One region of the Desulfosporosinus sp. FKA genome, then DNA from elsewhere that is predicted to be linked to it. Evidence: riboswitches for the same ligand, from Rfam matches in the RefSeq annotation. Region 1 holds a riboswitch; the other holds the start of a gene.
What was found. Region 1 has a riboswitch for S-adenosylmethionine ahead of B5771_RS01270 (homocysteine synthase). Riboswitches for the same ligand answer to the same signal wherever they lie in the genome.
Positions count from the first base shown of each region.

Region 2: another riboswitch for S-adenosylmethionine. It lies ahead of B5771_RS23315 (hypothetical protein); the one in region 1 lies ahead of B5771_RS01270 (homocysteine synthase).

Region 1 is NZ_NAHZ01000010.1:42,297-52,690, reverse strand. Features, by position in the region: gene cooS (anaerobic carbon-monoxide dehydrogenase catalytic subunit) at 1-1,156, shown strand, start outside; gene B5771_RS01280 (amino acid permease) at 1,310-2,791, opposite strand; gene metA (homoserine O-succinyltransferase) at 3,063-3,995, opposite strand; gene B5771_RS01270 (homocysteine synthase) at 4,138-5,427, opposite strand; SAM riboswitch class I at 5,610-5,717, opposite strand; gene B5771_RS01265 (2-hydroxyacyl-CoA dehydratase) at 5,808-10,040, opposite strand; gene B5771_RS01260 (metalloregulator ArsR/SmtB family transcription factor) at 10,088-10,394, opposite strand, start outside.
Region 2 is NZ_NAHZ01000034.1:436,215-446,608, forward strand. Features, by position in the region: gene B5771_RS23285 (fibronectin type III domain-containing protein) at 49-666, opposite strand; gene B5771_RS23290 (cellulose biosynthesis cyclic di-GMP-binding regulatory protein BcsB) at 663-2,705, opposite strand; gene B5771_RS23295 (glycosyltransferase) at 2,712-3,980, opposite strand; gene B5771_RS23300 (DUF2334 domain-containing protein) at 3,982-5,592, opposite strand; gene B5771_RS23305 (diguanylate cyclase) at 5,579-6,442, opposite strand; gene B5771_RS23310 (hypothetical protein) at 6,444-7,601, opposite strand; gene B5771_RS23315 (hypothetical protein) at 7,816-8,022, opposite strand; SAM riboswitch class I at 8,103-8,200, opposite strand; gene B5771_RS23320 (GNAT family N-acetyltransferase) at 8,279-8,602, opposite strand; gene B5771_RS23325 (GNAT family N-acetyltransferase) at 9,445-10,014, shown strand; gene B5771_RS23330 (DUF1285 domain-containing protein) at 10,018-10,394, opposite strand, start outside.

The DNA.
Region 1 (10,394 bases):
CATTATGGATCCTGAGTATGTCAATATCGTCTTTAATGGTCATCAGCCCTGGGCTGGAGCAGCAACCATCCAAAAGGCCAAGCTGCCGGAGATTCAAGCCAAAGCCAAAGCGGCCGGAGCGAAAGGCCTGAGAGTTGTTGGTTCCATCGAAACAGGGCAGGAGCTGCTGCAAAGGTTTCCCGTTGATGATGTTTTTGTGGGACTTATGGGGAATTGGCTTTCAATAGAACCTCTTTTAGCAACGGGGACAGTCGACGTAATGGCCATGGAGGAAAATTGCTCTCCACCGGCCATTGATATGTATGCGGAGAAATATCAGATTACTCTTGTTAGTGTCAGTACCATTATAGGAGTGCCGGGGCTTGAACATAAAATCCCTTATCATCCCAATGAAGTTGAAGCTATGGCTGATCAACTGATTAATTTGGGAATTGAAAACTTTAAAAAACGGCATGGAATAATTGTAGCTAAGGTTCCGAAGATTACCCAAAAAGCTATTGCGGGATTTTCTACAGAGGCCGTTCTGGGAGCTTTAGGCAACAAACTTGATCCGCTGGTTGACGTAATTGCTGCCGGAAAGATTAAAGGAGTTGTGGCCTTAGCAAACTGTTCTACCTTACGAAATGGTCCTCAGGATTGGAATACAGTTAACTTAACCAAGGAACTGATTAAACGGGATATTCTTGTCGTTGCCGGTGGCTGCGGCAATCATGCTTTGGAAGTAGCGGGCCTTTGTAATCTTGAGGCCGTAAAGATCGCCGGTAAAGGGTTAGGGGAAGTATGCAGCTCTTTGCAAATACCGCCTGTCTTGAGTTTCGGAACTTGTACGGATACGGGCAGAATCTCCATGTTGGTGACAGCGTTAGCGGATCATCTTGATGTTGACGTTCCCCAGCTGCCAATTGCCGTAACTGCTCCCGAGTGGATGGAACAAAAGGCTACCATTGATGGGGTTTTTGCTGTGGCCTATGGAACTTACACTCACCTTTCTCCGACGCCTTTTGTTACTGGAGCTCCTCAGCTGGTGAAGCTCTTGACTCAAGATGTCGAAGGATTGACAGGAGGGAAAATTGCTCTTGGCGACGATCCTGTGGAGGTTGCCAATAATATAGAAAATCACATTGTAAATAAACGAAAAGTATTAGGATTAAGTTAGAAAAGAAGTATCAAAAACTCAAACTCAAATTAATAATAAACAAACCACCCGTAAAAAGTTAAAGTCAAAAAGATGGCTTGAAGTTGTTTTAGTCAAGCCATCTTTTTGACTTTTGAAAGTAACCCTTTGGTTGTGCGAAACATTCCTATTCAATTAGGATTTATTCTTGGGCCTAAATCCTTCTGAAATCCGTTTTTCTGTTTTTTGGGCCAAATGCTGTAAGTTATGAAGGCTATTCTCAGAAGTAGGGGCGAGATGTTGATTTTGTATGGTCTCGGGAGTTTTAGGTTTTGCTCCGAGCTTGTGACGCAGAAAAAAATAAGCGCCTGCTGTAATGACTATCAAGCTTAGACCTAAAAAGAAGGAAGCTCTTTGGTCAGGAATCGCAAAAGCGGAGAAGAAAACTCCAATAAAAATCGCGGTAACTATAATATTGCTTACCGGGTATCCAACGACGTGGGTTTTATAGTCTTTTCGGTTTTCGAGAAACTTTGGACGCAGACGCCAATGGGCGAGACTGATTGTTAAAACGTTGACCAGTGAGAGAAGACCACTGGCACCGGTTACCAGCAGGTATATTTTGTTAGGAATAACATAGGAGAGGAAAGCAATACCTACTAGAAAGACGTTTGTAAACAGCAGGGCGCGCCTGGGGACCGCCTTTTTAGTAACTTTATTAAAAAGGTGCGGTGCTTCTCCTTGTTGGGCAAGGGCGTTTAACATACGAGATGTTCCATACATGCTGGCGCTCATTGCCGATAATGTTGCGGTAAGAATGACGAAATTCATAATAGATTGGACGATGGGGATTTTGTAAGGCAACAAAGCGCTGACATAGGGACTGGTACTGGCATTGTAAGTGGTCCACGGGTGGAGCAGGATAAGGAATAAAACAGAAATAACGTAAAAGGTTGTTACTAAAAATGAGGTAATAAGCACCACCTTGGGCACTGTTTTTTCAGGATCGGAGGATTCTGTGATTGCCAATCCAACTACTGAAGTGCCTGAATAGGCATAAAAAACAAGTAAGAGGGAACCTGCGAACCCAGATAAACCATGAACAAAGAAAGGGGTATTAGAGATGTTGTGCCAGCCCGGGGCACCTCCGAAGAGAGGAAAAAAGACAAGAACGATACCTAATATGATAAACCCAATTAGGGCAATTACCTTCACAATCGCCAGACCTGATTCCAATTTGCCAAATCCTCGTGGATCTGAAAGATTGACTCCGGTCAGAATGACTGTATAAATAACAATAAAAGCCCAGAGAGGAATTCCCGGAAACCAGAGAGCGCTGAAAATTGCGGCAGCAGTTGCCTCACTGGACATGACAAGAATTCCTGAGATCCAGTATAGCCAGCCGATAATAAACCCTACTCCCGGACCAAAAGCTTTGGCCGCATAGGTTTGAAATGAACCTTTCTCCGGGTCGAGTAAGGAGAGTTCAGCCAAAAAAGATAAGTTAAAATACATCAAGATTCCCATGATGGCATAAGCAAGAATAATAGAAGGGCCAGAAAGCCTGATTGTTAAGCCCACTCCCAGAAACATTCCTGCGCCAATGATACTCCCGATAGCCAACATCGTTAAAGAAAATGCCGACATTTTAGAAGATTTATCTTGTATTGATGTCAAATTTGTTGCTTCCTTTCCTATGTTTGTTATTTCTAAAATAGCATTCCCAGCTTTTAGAGATCTATGACGTGATTCACTTTAAAAATTAAAGCCGCTTAGGGAGTCCGCCAAGCCATAAAACGTTTGTCATCATTTACAAATGGTTCCTCTACAATTCTGGTTATAAAAAAGGCACACCTCAAATATTGGAGATCCAACATTTGGAGTGCGCCTTTTTCACTTCTTTTAAGCGGGGGGGTTCCCATACATCTTCGCTGATAGAGTCCATCCTTCAGCGCGACAGCATACCGCCAAGATCATAGGGTGTTTCTTGGTAGACGTAATAATTCAACCAGTTCTGAAATAGTAAATTTGTATGTGAGCGCCATCTGTGGACAGGAATTTTTGTGGGATCGTCGTTAGGGAAGTAGTTCTTGGGAAGAGCCAGCGGGAGACCTTTGGCAAGATCACGGTCATATTCTTCTTTCAGGGTTAAGGTATCATACTCAGAATGACCGGTGACAAAGATGTGGCGTCGATCCCTGGAAACCACAATGTATACTCCTGCTTCGCTGGACTCGGATAATATCTCTAGTTCGGGATGTTCAGCAAGGTCACTGCGTTTGGTTTCCGTGTGACGAGAGTGGGGAACATAGAATTCGTCATCGAACCCCCTTAAGAGCTGCATACCGTTAAAACCGCTCCTATTGACATCGTGTTTAAAGACACCAAACATTTTCTCCGGCAAAGGGTATTTTGGGATGCCATAATGGTGATACAATCCGGCCTGAGCCCCCCAGCATATGTGAAACGTGGAGGTGACGTGAGTTGTTGTCCAATCCATAATTTCCTGGAGGTCCTTCCAGTAGGTAACCTCTTCGAAGTCCAAGTGTTCTACCGGTGCCCCTGTAATAATCATGCCATCATAGTTATGGTTTTTAATATCGGTGAAGCTTTGATAAAAAGCATCTAAGTGTTCCTGAGAGGTGTTTTTGGAATGATGGCTTTCAATTCGCAAAAGAACTATTTCGACTTGCAAGGGAGAATTTCCAAGCAGTCTTAAGAGTTGAGTTTCTGTAGTTTCCTTACGGGGCATAAGATTAAGGATTACAATTTTTAAGGGACGAATATCTTGGTGAAAAGCACGTTCGTATCCCATGACGAAAATATTTTCTTGATTGAGTATTTCCATAGCCGGTAAATGTTCCGGGATTTTAATCGGCATTTAACTAAACCTCCGTTTCAACTGCAAGATAAAGGATTTTTAGTAAAAATTAAAAGTATTTGGAAGCTCTGCAGATTTGTTGTCAGCACTCAGATTGTGATAAACAGGAGGTTCTATCATATGAATTTTGAGTACATATTACTTAATTCTGGCTGGCACTAAGAGCTTGGTCCAGATCATAAAGGAGGTCATCAATAGTCTCTAAGCCGATAGAGAGGCGAATCATATCGGGTGATATTCCGGCAGCGCGCTGGGAGGCCTCATCAAGCTGCTGATGAGTGGTGCTTGCCGGGTGAATAACAAGTGATTTGGCATCTCCCACGTTGGCTAGATGTGAAAACAACTGCAGCTTGTTGATGAATTTTTCTCCCTCACGTAGACCGCCTTTTACGCCAAAGGTAAAGATTGAACCGGCACCTTTGGGCAAGTATTTTTGGGCAAGGGTGTGATAGGGACTGTCAGTCAGGCTGGGATAATTTACCCAAGTGACGAACTGATGTCGGTTTAGAAATTCTGCCACCTTTTGCGCGTTTTCCACATGCCGTTCCATACGAAGGGGAAGGGTTTCTAAGCCCTGTAAAAATAGGAAGGAGTTAAAAGGGGATAGAGCAGCTCCTGTATCACGCAGAAGGGATACTCGTGCCTTGGTAATATAAGCGGCTCTGCCGCAGGCTTCGGTATAAACAATTCCATGGTAGCTGGGATCTGGCTCGCTCAGCCCGAGGAATTTGCCGTTATGCCAGTTGAAATTTCCGGAATCAACAATGACTCCTCCAATAGATGTCCCGTGTCCGCCGATAAACTTCGTTGCCGAATGAACGACGATATCAGCGCCATGTTCAATAGGACGGCATAAGTAAGGGGAGGCAAAGGTATTGTCCACGATGAGCGGAAGATTATTTTCGTGAGCGATAGAGGCAAGTTTCGTAATGTCGGCTACATTGATTTGAGGATTGCCAATGGTTTCGGTATAGAGAGCTTTCGTTCGTTCCGTAATTTTAGCCCGAAATTCTTCCGGGTGATCGCCGTTTACAAAGTGAGTTTTAATCCCCAGTTTAGCCAAGGTATAGGCAAACAAGGTATACGTACCGCCGTAAAGAGAGCCCGAAGCAACAATTTCATCCCCGGCTTGGGCGATGTTAAGGATGGCATACGTAATAGCCGCTTGTCCAGATGATGTGGCCAAGGCCCCTACGCCTCCTTCAAGGAGGGCAAGGCGCTGTTCAAAAACATCTTGCGTCGGATTCATGATCCGAGAATAAATGTTGCCGGATTCCTTTAAGGCGAAGAGGTTAGCAGCATGTTCTGTGTCATTGAAAACAAAGGAAGAGGTTTGGTAGATGGGAACGGCACGGGAATTAGTTGCTGAATCGGGACTTTGCCCTCCATGTAAAGAAACAGTTTCAAATCCAAATTGGCGTTTTTCAGTCATTGCATTTCTCTCCTTTTCTGAATAGGTTTTTCGTGACGGTAATTTTCAAGCACTTTTGAGGCTCTTGATTCACTGCCGTTTGAGTTTTTAGGTTATTAGGAGAGGGTAAGTTCAGCGAAGTTATTGATAAAAAAAGAAAACGACCGCTTCAGAGAAGCGGTCGTTAAGTATTTAACACGCTGCTCTCATCTCTCAGAACCTAGGGTTCTGCTGGAATTAGCACCTTATAGCGTTTTGCTATCGGTTGCCGGGCATCATAGGGCCAGTCCCTCCGCCGCTCTTGATAAGAGATTCAATATTTACTTGGATTGAAGATAATACAGCTAATATATAATAAACTACTTTTTCTGTCAAGATTAAATTAGTTGACGCTGTTCAATTTAGAGGTTCTCCATGGCGACTGACAGCATTAATTTAATCCGATTAAGCTGATTGACTTCACTGGCTCCGGGATCGTAGTCAATGGGTGCAATGTTGGACGCGGGATAAGAGCGGCGGAGTTCACGAACCATACCTTTTCCCGTAATATGGTTTGGTAAGCAGGCAAAGGGCTGCAAACAAACGATATTATTGACTCCGCTGCGAATCAATTCAACCATTTCTCCGGTCAGAAACCAGCCTTCTCCTGATTGATTGGCAAGGGAAAGATGGTTTGAAGCATACTTGGCAATTTCTTCGATAGGTTTGGGAGCTGTAAATCGTTTGCTGGCATTAAGGGCTTTTTTCATCTCTCGCCGAAAGGCTTCTATCCGACCGATAGTGAAATCGCCGGATACCATTCGCCAAAAACTACCGGACAGTTGTTTATATTTGATACGATTATCAAAGGCTCCGTATAAAAGAAAGTCTGCGAGGTCAGGTACAACTGCCTCAGCGCCTTCAGACTCCAGCAGTTCTACAATGTTGTTATTGGCAGTGGGATGGAATTTGACAAGAATTTCACCTACGACGCCAACTTTAGGTTTAACCCAATCCTCATGAATGGGGAGAGTGTCAAAGTCCTGGACAATTTGTCGAATGTTCTTCTCATATTCCTTGGTATTACCTGTTTTTAAAGATTCTTGACAACGCTTCACCCATGATTCGTATAAGTGATTGGCAGAGCCTGGTTCTTGTTCGTAAGGGCGTACTCGATAAAGAACACGCATCAAGAGGTCGCCATAGATCAAGCCCTGCATTACTTTTTTAAAGATCGGAAGCGTTATTTTAAAGCCTGGATTTTGCTCTAAGCTTGATGAATTTCCTGTATTTAATGCCACAACTGGGACGTGTCCCAAATGGGCGTCTGCCAAGGCCTTACGGATAAAAGCAATATAGTTGGTTGCCCGGCATCCTCCGCCGGTTTGAGAAATAATTACCGAGGTGTTGTTTAAATCATACTTGCCGGAATTTAAAGCTTTCATGATTTGTCCAACGACAATAATAGCCGGATAGCAAGCATCATTATGCACGTATTTTAGGCCTTCATCAATGGCTGATTTATCGACGGAAGGTAAAATTTCGATAGTATAGCCTGCCATTTCAAAGCCGGTTTGAAAAAACTGAAAGTGAATGGGGGACATTTGGGGGACTAAGAGAGTATGATTTTTTTTCATTTCCATAGTAAAGATGACGCGAGGAGGTCTTGTGATTAACTTTTCTGGGGTTACCTGACGTTTGTCACGTTCATTGATGGCAGCAATTAAAGAACGTACACGAATTCGGGCAGCCCCTAAATTATTAATTTCGTCAATTTTGATGACGGTATAAATCTTGCCGTAAGCTTCGAGAATTTCTTTGACTTGGTCCGTAGTGACTGCGTCTAACCCGCATCCGAAGGAGTTTAACTGGATCAACTCCAGAGAACTCTGTTGGGCGACATAGCTTGCCGCGGCGTAAAGCCTTGTATGGTATACCCACTGGTCGACAATCCGCAAAGGCCGTTCAACCTGGTTAAGATGACTAATGGAGTCCTCAGATAAGACGGCAAACCCGTAGGATTGAATCATCTCCGGAATTCCATGATTAATTTCAGGATCAAGATGATAAGGCCTTCCCCCCAGAACGATACCCTTTATTTGATGGTCTTTAATATATTGAAGGGCTTCTTCTCCCTTTTGCCGGGAGTCCTTTTTATAATTGTCTAATTCCGCATAGGCTTTTTCCATCGCTTTAAGAATTTCTCTGCTTGGAATTCCTTCCGGTGCTAACTCCTCAATTAAACGTTTACCCATTCTGTGTGGATTATCAAGAGGAAAAAACGGGTGATAAAACGTTATCTTCGGGCTTCTCAGGATGTCCATGTTGGCGTTAATCGTTTCCGGATAAGAGGTAACGATAGGACAATTGTAATGATTATTGGATGATGGGTCTTCTTGACGATTGTAGGGTATGCAAGGATAGAAGATTTTAGTTATCCCTTTTTTCACTAAATCAGCAATATGACCATGGGCAAGTTTAGCTGGATAACAAGCCGATTCCGAAGGTATTGTATCCATACCTTTTTCATAAAGCGGTTTCGAGGATCGCCCGGAAAGAATGACTCGATACTTTAATTCGGTAAAGAAAGTAAACCAGAAGGGGTAATCTTCATAAATATTTAAGACTCTGGGAATTCCGATGGTACCTCGAACAGCTTTCTCGGGCACTAAGGGGATATAGTTAAATACTCGCTTGTATTTATAGGTGAAGAGGTTCGGGATTTCGGATTTGGTGATGGTTTTGCCTTCACCACGTTCACAGCGATTTCCAGAGAAAAATTCATTGCCGTTGGAAAAACGCCGAATTGTGACTAAGCAGTTATTTCCGCACAGGCCGCATCGCTTCATAGAGGTTTCCGAAGATAGTTCTTGAAGTTCGGCAAGAGGCAGGAGAGTTGTCTGATAGCTGGTCTCGAAGCGATCTTTGGCAATCAGCGCAGCACCAAAAGCACCCATAATTCCGGCAATATCAGGTCGTACGACTTCACGATTTACGAGTTGTTCGAGGGCTCTCAGGACCGTATCATTATAGAATGTTCCTCCCTGGACAACAATCTTTTGCCCCAGTTCATCAGCGTTTCGTAAGCGGATGACTTTGAAAAGGGCGTTTTTAATCACAGATATCGCAATACCGGCTGAAATATCGCTGACCTCAGCGCCTTCTTTCTGGACTTGTTTAACCTTGGAGTTCATGAAGACAGTACACCGTGTACCGAGGTCGACCGGATGTTTCGATTCTTGGCCGATCTTAGCAAATTCTTGGACACTCATATTCAGAGATTGGGCAAAAGTCTCCACAAACGAGCCGCATCCTGATGAACAAGCTTCATTTAAAGTGATGGATTCGATAACTCCATTACGGATGACCAAGCTCTTCATATCTTGTCCACCGATATCCAACACGAAATCAACGCCGGGAAGAAAAAAGTTCGCGGCTGTATAATGGGCTACCGTTTCAATTTCTCCAATGTCGACTTTGAGAGCTGCTTTAATGAGATGTTCTCCATAGCCGGTAACAGCTGAATTACGAATTTTAATATTTGGATTTAGTTTTTGATAAAGGTTTTTTAAAGCGTTAGCAGTTGATTCAAGGGGATTCCCTTGATTACTGTCATAGAAGGAATAAAGCAAGCCTCCCTGCTCATCAATCAGGGCTAGTTTCGTTGTTGTTGATCCGGCATCAATGCCCAGGTAAGCATTCCCTTGATAAGTCTCTAAATCCACACGTTTGACTCTATTCTCTGCGTGTCTTTTCTTGAAAGTCTCATACTCCTCAGTATCTTTGAAGAGGGGATTTAACTCCGCATTTTCGTCATTGCTTATTTTATAGATCATCGGTGCTCGTTCATATAAACACTCTTGAGTAAAAGGCTGTTGATTTCGTGAGGAAAGTGCAGCACCGATGGCCACGAAGTATTGAGAGTCATCGGGGAAAATAATACTTTGGTCATCTAAATGCAAGGTTTCAATAAAACGTTTCCTAAGTTCCGAAAGGAAAAACAAAGGACCGCCCAAAAAAGCCACGTTACCCGTAATCGGGCGTCCTTGAGCCAAACCACTAATGGTTTGATTGACAACAGCTTGGAAGACAGAAACGGCAATATCCTCTTTAGCAGCCCCCTCATTAAGCAAGGGTTGAATATCAGTTTTTGCAAATACGCCACAGCGTGAAGCAATGGGATAAATAGTTTTATGATTTTTAGCTAATTCATTTAATCCCAGAGCATCTGTTTGCAGTAATGAGGCCATCTGGTCGATAAAAGCTCCGGTTCCTCCGGCACAGGTTCCGTTCATTCGTTGTTCAAGAGAATCACCAAAATAAGTGACCTTAGCATCTTCACCGCCTAGTTCGATGGCAGCATCAGTCTTGGGAATAACCAGTTTTATGGCGTTAGAGCATGCCATGACTTCCTGAATAAAGGGAACATCTAATGTTTGAGAAATGTTATATCCTCCCGAACCGGTGACCATTAAGGTTAAAGCATGTCCTTGGAGAATTGCTTTGGCATCCTCAAGCATCATAACCACTGTATTACGAATATTGGAAAAATGCCTTAAATAATTTTTGTAGACTATCGTTCGATTCTTATCGAGCACGACAAGTTTTACTGTCGTGGAACCTACGTCTAATCCGATATTTAAAACTCTACTCATTTTCATCCTCCACTTGACGTATTATGCCAAATTATTTCCAAAGGTTGTTATCTTGGGAGGTGGTTACAATGGTTGAGTGCTTCTTCTAAGATGATTTTAACGTGCTCATCATGGATACAATAGTGCACGTGTTTGCCCTCTTTATGAGATCGAGCAAGTCCCAAGTTTTTAAGCAAGCGTAAATGGTGAGAAGCTCCTGAGACCGTTAAATCTGTAATCTGGGCAAGATCGCAAACGCAAAGGTTTGGCTCTTGGAGTAAGGCATAAATAATTTTTACCCGCGTTTCATCAGCAAGTGCCTTAAATATAGGCGTTACGCCTTCCATTTGCGCAAGCGAGTGAGACAATTCCTTT
Region 2 (10,394 bases), on a different contig from region 1:
AAACTTGTTGGTGCCCTCATTGAATAAAGGCGTTCTCACTCCACTACATTAGTAAGCGAGAACGCCTTTGGCTTTTGCGCTGGTCTCAGCGCCAACCGAATTTGCAAAATAACTTTCGACACCGGTACTCTTCAAAGAGCTTATTTTGTAAAAATATTCGGTACTGGGATTAAGTCCTGTGTCCACATACTCTGGGGTCTTAACGTTGGCAATCTTACGATACCCTCGTTCCCGATCTGCCGAGCGGTAAACGTTATAAGTTGTAGCATACGAAGCAGGATCCCAACGCAATTTAATACTAGTACTGCTAACAGGAATAGTCACTAGCCCTTCAGGTATTCCCGGATAAAGTGTTTTCGTTTTTTTTGTCGTATCTGTCGTTGGTTTTACCTCACGGCTTGAAGAGGTGATCGATTCTGATTTAGGAACCGAAGCGGACTCCTTTGTATCTCCCTTGGTGTTATTTTGCAGGGTGTATTCATGCCAAAAATTATTCAAGGAACTCTGGATCGACTGTTGTTCCAAGTTTGGCAGCGGCGCCAGATTGCGAACAGATGAGTAGGCTTGGGGAACCGACTTCTGTTTCCAGATAAATAAAATCAAAGAAACAGTAATGATTGCTGATAGCAAGAGAATTATAATAATCGCTTTACCCTTTATTTTCATTGTCTGCCTACCCTATCCCTTCTTCGAATCAGCCATAAACTGCCAAGTGTGAGCAGCAGCACTGCTCCTACAACTACGGCGTATCCGAGGACAGGTCTTTGTTGAATAACGTTGGGCTGATTTCTTTGATTTTCCACTGTCGGGGATAAGGAGGTAATGGTTCCATCAGCCGAAATAATACTTAATTGTCCGGTTACTTGATCCACCAATTTACTGTTGGAAAGAATCTCACTTACTCTACTGAGAGAATCAGCTTTCGTCCCAAGGACTACAAAAAGAGGCTGCTGTTTATTCCAAGGCACTGTGGCCGCCTCAAGTAGAGCCGCTGTATTATTTTGAGTTGGGATGAAACTGACAAAAGGTGCTACTTCATAACTGCCATTTTGCTCTGGCCAGGCAGGAATATATTTTTTTAACGCTTCTAAACGTTCTTTTTCCTGAGTATATCCTACCATTATTACAGGGCCGTTATCTTCCATTTGCTTCGTCCTTGTCCCCAACACAACATTCCAATTAACCTGTTGCCCTTTTTGAGCTGCCCTGGCAGCAATTATCGCGGCCAAGGTCAATTCTTCCTGATCCGGTTGTTGAGATAACCACATCGTGGCTTGTATAGAAGGCTGACCGGGACGGGAAATCGTGGGGAATTCCTTCAGTCCCCATGAATTATCAATTGGGCCTGGAGCCAGATAAATTTCTGTATCCGCAGAAAGAACCGACCAAGCGACTTCATCATAACGCATCGCGCTGCCATTAACATTGAGATAGTTCATAAAAGCAAAGTTGACGGTCCATGAAGGTTTATTTAATTCTGATGCCGGAATCTGAACACGAAGTTCACCCTGATCGGAATTATTGGCATCTAGAGGAGTGCTTTTTACCGGAATTCCGTTTATGTAAACTGTGAGAGCGGACTTGGCAGGATCCAATTGTACAGCATGCCTAAAATGCACATTGATATAACTGGAACTTCCGGGCTGCCAATTTAAGGGGCGGTTGAGGACGATACTGGTTTGCTGGTGAAATGCCCCACCCAAGACGATATCCGAGTAGCCTAAATCAGATAAGGTATAGGAACCAGCTAAACCGATGGTTTGTTTTTGCGGCCGGTTGGCAGCGGGATCATTTTGAACAATCAGTGTATTGCCCTTGATCTGTTTAACCGTATCAGGACTGCTCAGAGACGCCGCTGCCTTGGCTAAGCCTGAAGAGTCAGTTCCTGAGACAAGCAGAGTATCTCCGTTCCCGTTTGAGCTTTGGTTGAAGGAAAGCACGCCTACCTGAGCCGGTAAATCAGAGTTCCCGGTACCGGGCAATTCCTTGAGCTGCCCGAAAAGGATCTTGTCACCGTCTCCAGAATTATCTTTTCCAACGTTAACCTTAAATTTGAGCGCCTGATAGGGTTCTTTAGAACCCCAATCAGCAGCTGTCGCCAACATGGATTTTATATCATCGACATTAGTATTGTTTGGTAAATACCACGTACTTTGCACCGGCTGCTGAGCAAGAGGATTTAAAAAAGGATACGGATATGTGGACAAACCGATTGAATTTGCCGTCAATTCGAGGTGTAAGTTCGAATGGGGCGAAAGAACAACCCAATTACCCGGATTGTCAATGTCCTGATCGTTTGATCCGGACGTACTCTGTTTGGTTGCAATCTGAATTTGATTGATTCCTTGAGCGAAGCTCCGAGCCGGCAAATCCACCCGCCATGATCCATTTTTTGTGTCTTCCTGCGAAAACCCTCGACTGGCAATAGGTACCCCATTGACGAGAACGCTAATGTTGGAAGCTTCATAATCAAGAATATCGGAATGAGTATAAAATAAGTCCAAAAAGCAATGTCCGCTGACTTGAAAATAGGGCTGTAAGGTAAAGTAATACGTTGCCTGATTAAAAGGCGCTTTAAATACTTGCTCAGTGGAAAATAAGGTGAGATTAGATAGTTCTTGCCTAGGCACTTCAGCGGCCCTAACACCAGACGGAAATAGAAGTAAGATTAGCACCAATGCTAGTGTGATAAGTTTCTTAGACACCGTTTCCTAACCTCCTGACCGTTCGGTCTTATACCAACGTGCATTGGTCCCCGAAATCCGATCGCTAATTGCTGAAATTGTTGCCTTTACAACGACAAAAAGCCACAACTGACAATAGGTAAAATACATAAGGCAAATAAGAAGAAGATTGAGGAATGTTCCCTCACCCGATTCGAAGTTTACAGAAATGAACGATTCGAAGATAAACATAGCATAGGCCATAAACCAGATAATCGTAAATGGTCCTGTGAGGGTTAAATTGCTTCTTCCCAATAAACCAAGAAGAAAAATCGCATCTGAAACTAGAATCGAAAAGAAGAAAATACCATAGGTAAAAAAGAAATAAATGATGTCTCCGGCGATACGTTTGTTTCTTAACTTAAAGATGTTACGAATATAGTAATTAATAACGCCTAAGTTTCCGCGAGCCCAGCGAGTTCGCTGCTTGATCCAGATCCTCCATTTCTCCGGTTCTTGCTCCCAGGTTACAGAATCAGGCACCCAAGTAATGTAGTAGCCCTCGTCATATAACCGAACGGTCAACTCAGTATCCTCGGTTAATGCTTTGATATTCCAACCTTCAATTTTTTCTAAGATGCTGCGCCTAATCAAAAAGTTTGTTCCCGTAATTGTTGTCAGGCCAAATAGACTGCAGCGACCCGCTTGAACAGTCCATTGGAAATTTAGAGTTTCAATGTTAACAAAGCGGGTAAGGATATTAGCGTTCTTGTTGCGCGTGCGAAACTTCCCAACGACAGCGCCGAGTTCAGGATCGTTTACAATCCTCTCCACTAATCTGCGAACCGCTCGCCTTTCAGGAGTATTATCCGCATCATAGATAACAATATACTCACCGCTTGAAGCAAGAAAACCTTGGTTAAGGGCGTTAGACTTACCTTTGGCTCCTAAAGGAGGGTTAATCGTAACAATTTTTAAAAACGGATACACTTTCTGTTTTTCGGCCAGTACATTACCAGTTCCATCTGTGGAACTATCATTGACAACAATGATTTCAATACGGTCTTTAGGATATTCCAATCTTGCTAAAGCTTCTACAGTACGGCCAATTACTTGTTCTTCATTATGAGCAGGAACAAGAACCGATACTGTCGGGTAAGACTCTAAACTAATGCCCGGAGAATCTTCTTCTTCTGAAAATGATGCCACAAACTGGCGATATCCGGCAAACGTTAGAATCACGTGGTAAAAGAGGAGCACCCAAATGGCCAAAACCGTTGAAATAAATAACCAATCCGTCAAAGTAAGGCTTCCCACTTTAACTCCTCCTTTTTTCGTACAAAATGCTTTTGCTCCGACGGATTCGAGACAGGATCAAGAGAAATAGTGACAGAATAATTAAAAGTAACGAAGCCAGTACATAAAACCAATTACGTACTGATAATCTCAAACCACTTAGGGATTGGTCAATGGATATGGCTGGAATATCCGATTTTATGCGGCGGTGCCCATTCTCACTTGTAATCGATACATGAGGAGTAGTTACCCGGTAAGTTGTAGTTCGCAGATCCACAAACCGGTATTTCAGTTGGCTCAAACCCTTTATTATAGGCAACAGCTTTTCAGGCGGCAAGTAGCTATGAAAAAAAAGGCCGGCAGTGCAATCAGGAACCACCGATAATTGACGAGCTTGTTCCAGAATCGTTCCGGCAGGGTCTAACAGTTTCGGATCATAATAGCCAAGATTGTTGGGATACACCAACATCCCTGCCCGTTGTGATTGATATGTAAAAGGAACGTTAACAGATACAGAGGATGAGGTATCAGAAAGCTGAACCTGACCGGACAACGTCGTAAAATTCCGGGCTAAAGTCTTATAGCCGCGGGAAGACATGGCTGAACCCGGCACTTCAAAGGCCAGCGGATACAAATCTAACCCTGCTAAGAGTTCAATGCCTTGTCTTATCTTGCTTAGAGCAAGAGTTTCTTTGTCCTCTGCAAGAGGTTTATCGTCAGCAGTATTCCAATACTCCAATTCATTGTCATTCGTGGCCTCATATCCTTTGAGAATTAGGCATCCCCCATTTGCTTCTGCGGTTTTAAGGACTTTAACTAATTGCGGATAGTCTGCCAAAGTAACCGTTTTTCCCCCTACGTTTACGGCAGGAGTCACAGTCAGGGCGAAAGGAACTCGCGCGGCCGCTAAAGTGGTTATTAACTTAGCCACGGCAGCGGAGGGAGTGAGGGGCTGAACGTCCTCAATTCTCAATAATACTTGCCGACTCTCAACGAGATTCCCACTTAAGGTATCTTCTAAAATTCCGCCCAAAATTAAGTTCAAAGGCGTCTGAAAATCCAGTCTGCTTACATATACAACATTGTCCATTTTCCAAACAAAAGGAATAGTATGTTGTAAATTATCGGCAGTGACTAGGTTTTTCGCACCAGCTGGATAGGCAACATTGAATTTTGCAGCGGGATCAATGGGAAGATCCACTCCTCGATAATGAAGCGATACAAAATCACGTTGTTGACCTAGACTTTGAAAGCCGACCCATTTCTTATAGTTTGAGTACTGTTGAATATTCTGCTCGAACCAAAACAATTTACGTGCTCTGCTCATTTCTGAAAGCATACTTTTCGGCAGATTCGCCTTATTGTCACCTAAATAAAAGATATAGTCAAATCCCTTTAAACTGCCGGGAGTCCATTTTGAACGTTCTAATTCTTCAACTTGAACATTAAAGTGTCCTAAATATTCTTCTAAGGCACTAACAAGAGGAAAACTTTCACCAAACCTTGTCCTGCTTTCATAAAGAATCACAGCTTTCGGCTGAAGCTGTGACATCAGATCGTTTTCGGCGGTATCCCCTTGGGCTGTGGGAACAAAAACAGTTATAAGAAATAGCAAAAGACTAGCCAAGATCATACTTAGTTTCTTCCACGGCACGGTCATAAAGAGCAAAAATATCGTCCTCACCTTTCCTAACTTCTGCTTTTCCCAATCGAACCCTTAGTTTTATAATTTTGTGTTTCCCATTTATGTTGACGCTAATTCTGTCTAAGGAATTATTAAGCTTTTCAATTACAACTGCTGCTCCTTCACCAGGAGTGCCCGGAAGAATTATGGCAGTAGTTTTTTCATCGATACAACCCTTAACATCTATGATGCGAGTATGTTCCTCGATGACTCTCGCCATTTCAAGAGTGATTTGGCTCATTCCATCTCGGCCGTAAACTGTGCGCATCTCTGTCTCATTGACGAGAACGATTATAATAAGGGTTAAAGGTTGCTCAAATCGCCGGGAGCGGGACATTTCCTCTTCCAGCTTAGCAAAAAAAGCCTTGTGATTAAGAAATTTAGTTTGTGCATCTATGGTGATAAACTCTTCAAGATCTGACTTTCTTTCCAACTGCCAGAAAAGGCCAGTTACATAAGCACTCATCTGTCCCGCTAAATAGGAACCCAAAGGAACGACGAACAGCCAAACAACATATTGCACCTTAAGCTCAGTTATACTGCCGCTCACCAGAACATTGTAAATTAAATATGAACCGTAGACAAAGACAAACACTAAGGACGTAATAAGCCCAGTCATGGAGCCAAAACTATAACCAATTAATAGGGCGGCTACGGTACAGCCCATTAGCACGAATGTGGAAAGATTGGCCCCTGGAATTGTGGACATATTAATGGCTAATAAAACTAACCAAAGAAGAAAAATCTCTGCAAAAAAAAAGTAATCTTTGCGAATTGCTTTATTTTTATGTTCTAACATTTTATTGCTTTATAGTCTTCCCTTCTTGATGCAGTGTTAACAAAGCTTCCATTTGATCAAAAGCAAACGCTGATTTAGCCGTCTCATAACCAAAGGCCCCCTGCAATTCAGGTTGATCTGAAATGCGGTAGGCGAGCATTCGTTCATAACACCATTGCTCATCCTTATTATCCCCAGCCTGATGAAAAATCCGTGCCGCTAACGCATAAACCGCTGCTGAATCATCAAGGCCGTCTGGACTGCCATCTGCATGATAGGTACTGAAAATCTTACCGTTCGCCTGAATACTTTTATGCAGAAAATCTATGAACGTATTAACATTCACCCCGGCCTTCTGAGCGTAATCAATCGTATATAATTGTTCGACAGTGGTGAACTTTTCCGGCCAGACATAACTTCCAGTCTGCAAATTATAATTGGACGGGAAAAAGCCCTGATTATTACGAGGGGCATTTTTAAGAATATCTAAAGTACTGCGAACCGATTGCTTGGCTGGAGGAAAATCTTTAGATAAGGTTTGCAATCCCACCGGATCGATATAGAATAAAGAAATCTTTTGTTCTGCTTTTCCTATTCTGCCATCGTAGCTGTCGCAAAATACATTTTTGTCCCGATTATATCTATAGAGATTAAAGGCCATGAAAAAAGCTTTGATTTTATAAGTTGGCTCGCCAAAGTCAGTACTTGCTTCGTCTAGACTCCTCAATACTCTAAGTTGATCAACCAAGGCTGTTGCATTGTCCGGTTGTTTCTTCTGCAAATTTAGCCGCCAGTAATAATATCCTTTGGGGGCTGTAAAATACGTTTGCAGGTTATTAAGAACAGATTCAAACAGATTTTTATCCTTAACAAGCAGAGCATACTCTATAAGTTGACCCTGGGATTCTAAAAGAATATACCTGTCACTTTCTGTTCCCACACCCTGACAGCTTGTCAGCAGCCCCTCACTCGACATGAAGCGCTGAGATAATAATTGATCAATTTTCTTTTCAGTGCTGTTTGAGGCGTCAACATTAAGTAGATATTTACCAGCATAGTTACCCGGTTCCAAATGGTTTATTTTATAGTTGTAGTATATAAACGATCCAAAAAACAATCCAGCAAAAGGAATTAGGAAGATAGCAAATAATTTTATTTTCTTTTTAATTTTAAGATCCACTCCTCTTTCGCAAAGTAAACCAAACAGCCGATTGATGCCGTTAACTCATATGCCCAATTCAATGTCAACTTGTATCTTAATTTCTACATATTTCGTCAATTTCCTCCGAAATCCAATGCCAATTTCGCAAAAAAATCTAACATTGAACAAACCTAGTTTACCTTTAGGCACGCAGTTATCTCCTGTCAACTACTTATTTATGATCCTTTAACAACTAGCTCAATTTTAACTCCAATTTCTTTCCTAACACAGTGCCATACAAAACAACTTTTTTCTCGGCAGTCAATGAAACTAGATCCCTTTCGGATTTTTTCAAGGCCTCCTCAAACCATTCTTGTTGAGTCATTCCAGTTAAATCACAGATACGTCTGATACGTTGTTTTTCATAATTTGTAACGGGAAACCAAATTATATCATCCATGAAAAGCACCTCTCTTTTAGGAAATGTTAATTTTTGCCAAAATAAAAAATATCTCCTCTAACATGAAGAGATATTTATAACTCTCATCTGTTAGGAATACTCCTACAGGATTTAGCACCATACTTACGCTGGTTGCTGGGCTTCATCGGGCCAGTCCCTCCACCACTCTCGATAAGAGATTTATTCAATTAATTGTTTGTCAATGATTAATATACTAGTTGCAAATTTCGCTTTTGTCAATTCTAATTAAAAGATCTTAATGCTTCGCATTAATTTTACAAGCAGCGGCTTGATCAGCCATATCCTTTGATAAGATATCCGCATACCCTTCTTCGTGTCTTTTCAACCAGCTATTAGCATAGCTACACGTAGCCGAAGCCTTAAGACCTTTTTCTCTTAAATAATCAGCTACAACCTGCATCATCTTACCGGCCATACCTTGCCCTCTCAAGCTTGGATTTACATAAGTATGGTCTATATCCAGCTCACCGTTTTCCTTGGAAACAAATGTTGCTTCACACATTAGTTCACCTTTTTCATCGGTTGCATATATACGTCGCTCCTCATACTTCCAGTTCATCACTAATTCCTCCTCACCTGAATTTGCGAAAGTTTCGCTTGGCCTCGTGTATCCAGATTTCCCTTTCTAACTTTCCAGATTTCAGCTCACAATTCTGTCCCCCTTTCCGTTTATAAATTGCTAAAGAGAAACCTAGCAAATCTATTGGGCCAGGGTCTTACTTTTATATACTATTGAACTCTCCTGATTAATATAGTAGTATTCTTTACTGAAGTTTAGTTAATTACAAGTTTACCAGGAAACTGCGGATTTTTCATTATTAATTGTTAGATGATCCCAATCAACCGCAATTATTACCAATAGCTATTCCAGTTTATCATGATATAATACATTCAAGGGGGAAGTCCCTTAGTCTTTTTCATGGTACTTATATTTGCCCTCCGGGGACAGCAATTCGGAGGGACTTTTTTCTAAGAGCTCGTCTAACATCAAGTTAGGCATGTCTCTTTTCGTAAAATTGGGGGGTGATGTCAATCAGGTTGGTTTGGCATCACCCTTTTTAGGATGTTGCATCTTATAATTTAGTTAATCACATATTCGGCAGTCTTCGAGGCTGCTTTTTTGTATGCAGATAAAACCTGCATTCATCTTCCACTCGCAGCCCCTTAACTTGCTGGTACTAGGGACGACAATGATTTCTAAACTGCACTCTATAGCTTAGTCACCGCCGGCACCATTACTTAAGGTCAGGAAACAGCTATTGAAACCGCTCTTAAAGATGCCGCTCCTACTGACGGTCCAGACGGCGGGCACATGAAAATGGTAATACAATTTTTCTTGTCCGAAAAACAGCTAAATGATATACTAATTCTCCCAACTTAGAATTAGGAGGATGAGAGAAAATGGAGTTTTTAAATCAGCTTCAATTAGAAACTGAACGACTAATACTAATGGTTCTGGATGAATCCTTTGCCGATTTAATTTTAGATTATTATAAGCGTAATGATGAGTTTCTCCAGGAATGGGAACCTAAAAAGGAACCTGAATTTTATACGATTCGTTATCACCGAGAAGCATTACACAAAGAATTGTCCAAAATTAATGATGGGGATACATTTAGGGTCTGGCTTTTTAAAAAAGATGAGGCGTTGTCTAAAACCATTGGATCAATTGGCTTAAGCAATATCGTTCATGGGGCCTTCCTCTCATGCCATTTAGGCTACAAATTGGATCATACTGAAATCAACCAAGGCTATATGACTGAGGCCTTAAAAAAAGTTATTGAATTCGCCTTTACAAAATTAAGTCTTCATCGTATTGAGGCCAATATTTTGCCGCGCAATGCACGATCGATGCGAGTAGTAGAAAAACTCGGTTTTTATAACGAAGGCCTGGCCAAGAACTATTTGCGAATTAACGGCAAGTGGCAAGATCATATTCATATGGTTCTGCTAAATGAAGCTATGGAGTGAACTCTAATTTATCTCTTCAACAAGCCATTCTTTTTCGCCGTATTTAATAAAGTACTGTCCATCACGCTCGATCAAGTTTTTACACAACTCGCAATAGGAAGAACGGGACAGTTTCGTATCACACGGCCAAAACAACGAAATATAGGGGATCTGGTTCCTGATTAAAATATTGCCTGAAGGCAGAGGGAATTTTCGCCCATCATAAAGTTGTAATATTATCTGATCAGCCTGTACAGTTAGCGATTGAACAAAAAAGGGGACGTCTTCTACCTTTACAGGGTACAATTGATTCTGCCATTCTATATTAAAGTTATTAAGATCATCTTTTCTTAGATTAGAAGCAAATAAGTTGACAATTTCTTTCCTGATCATTTCCAAGC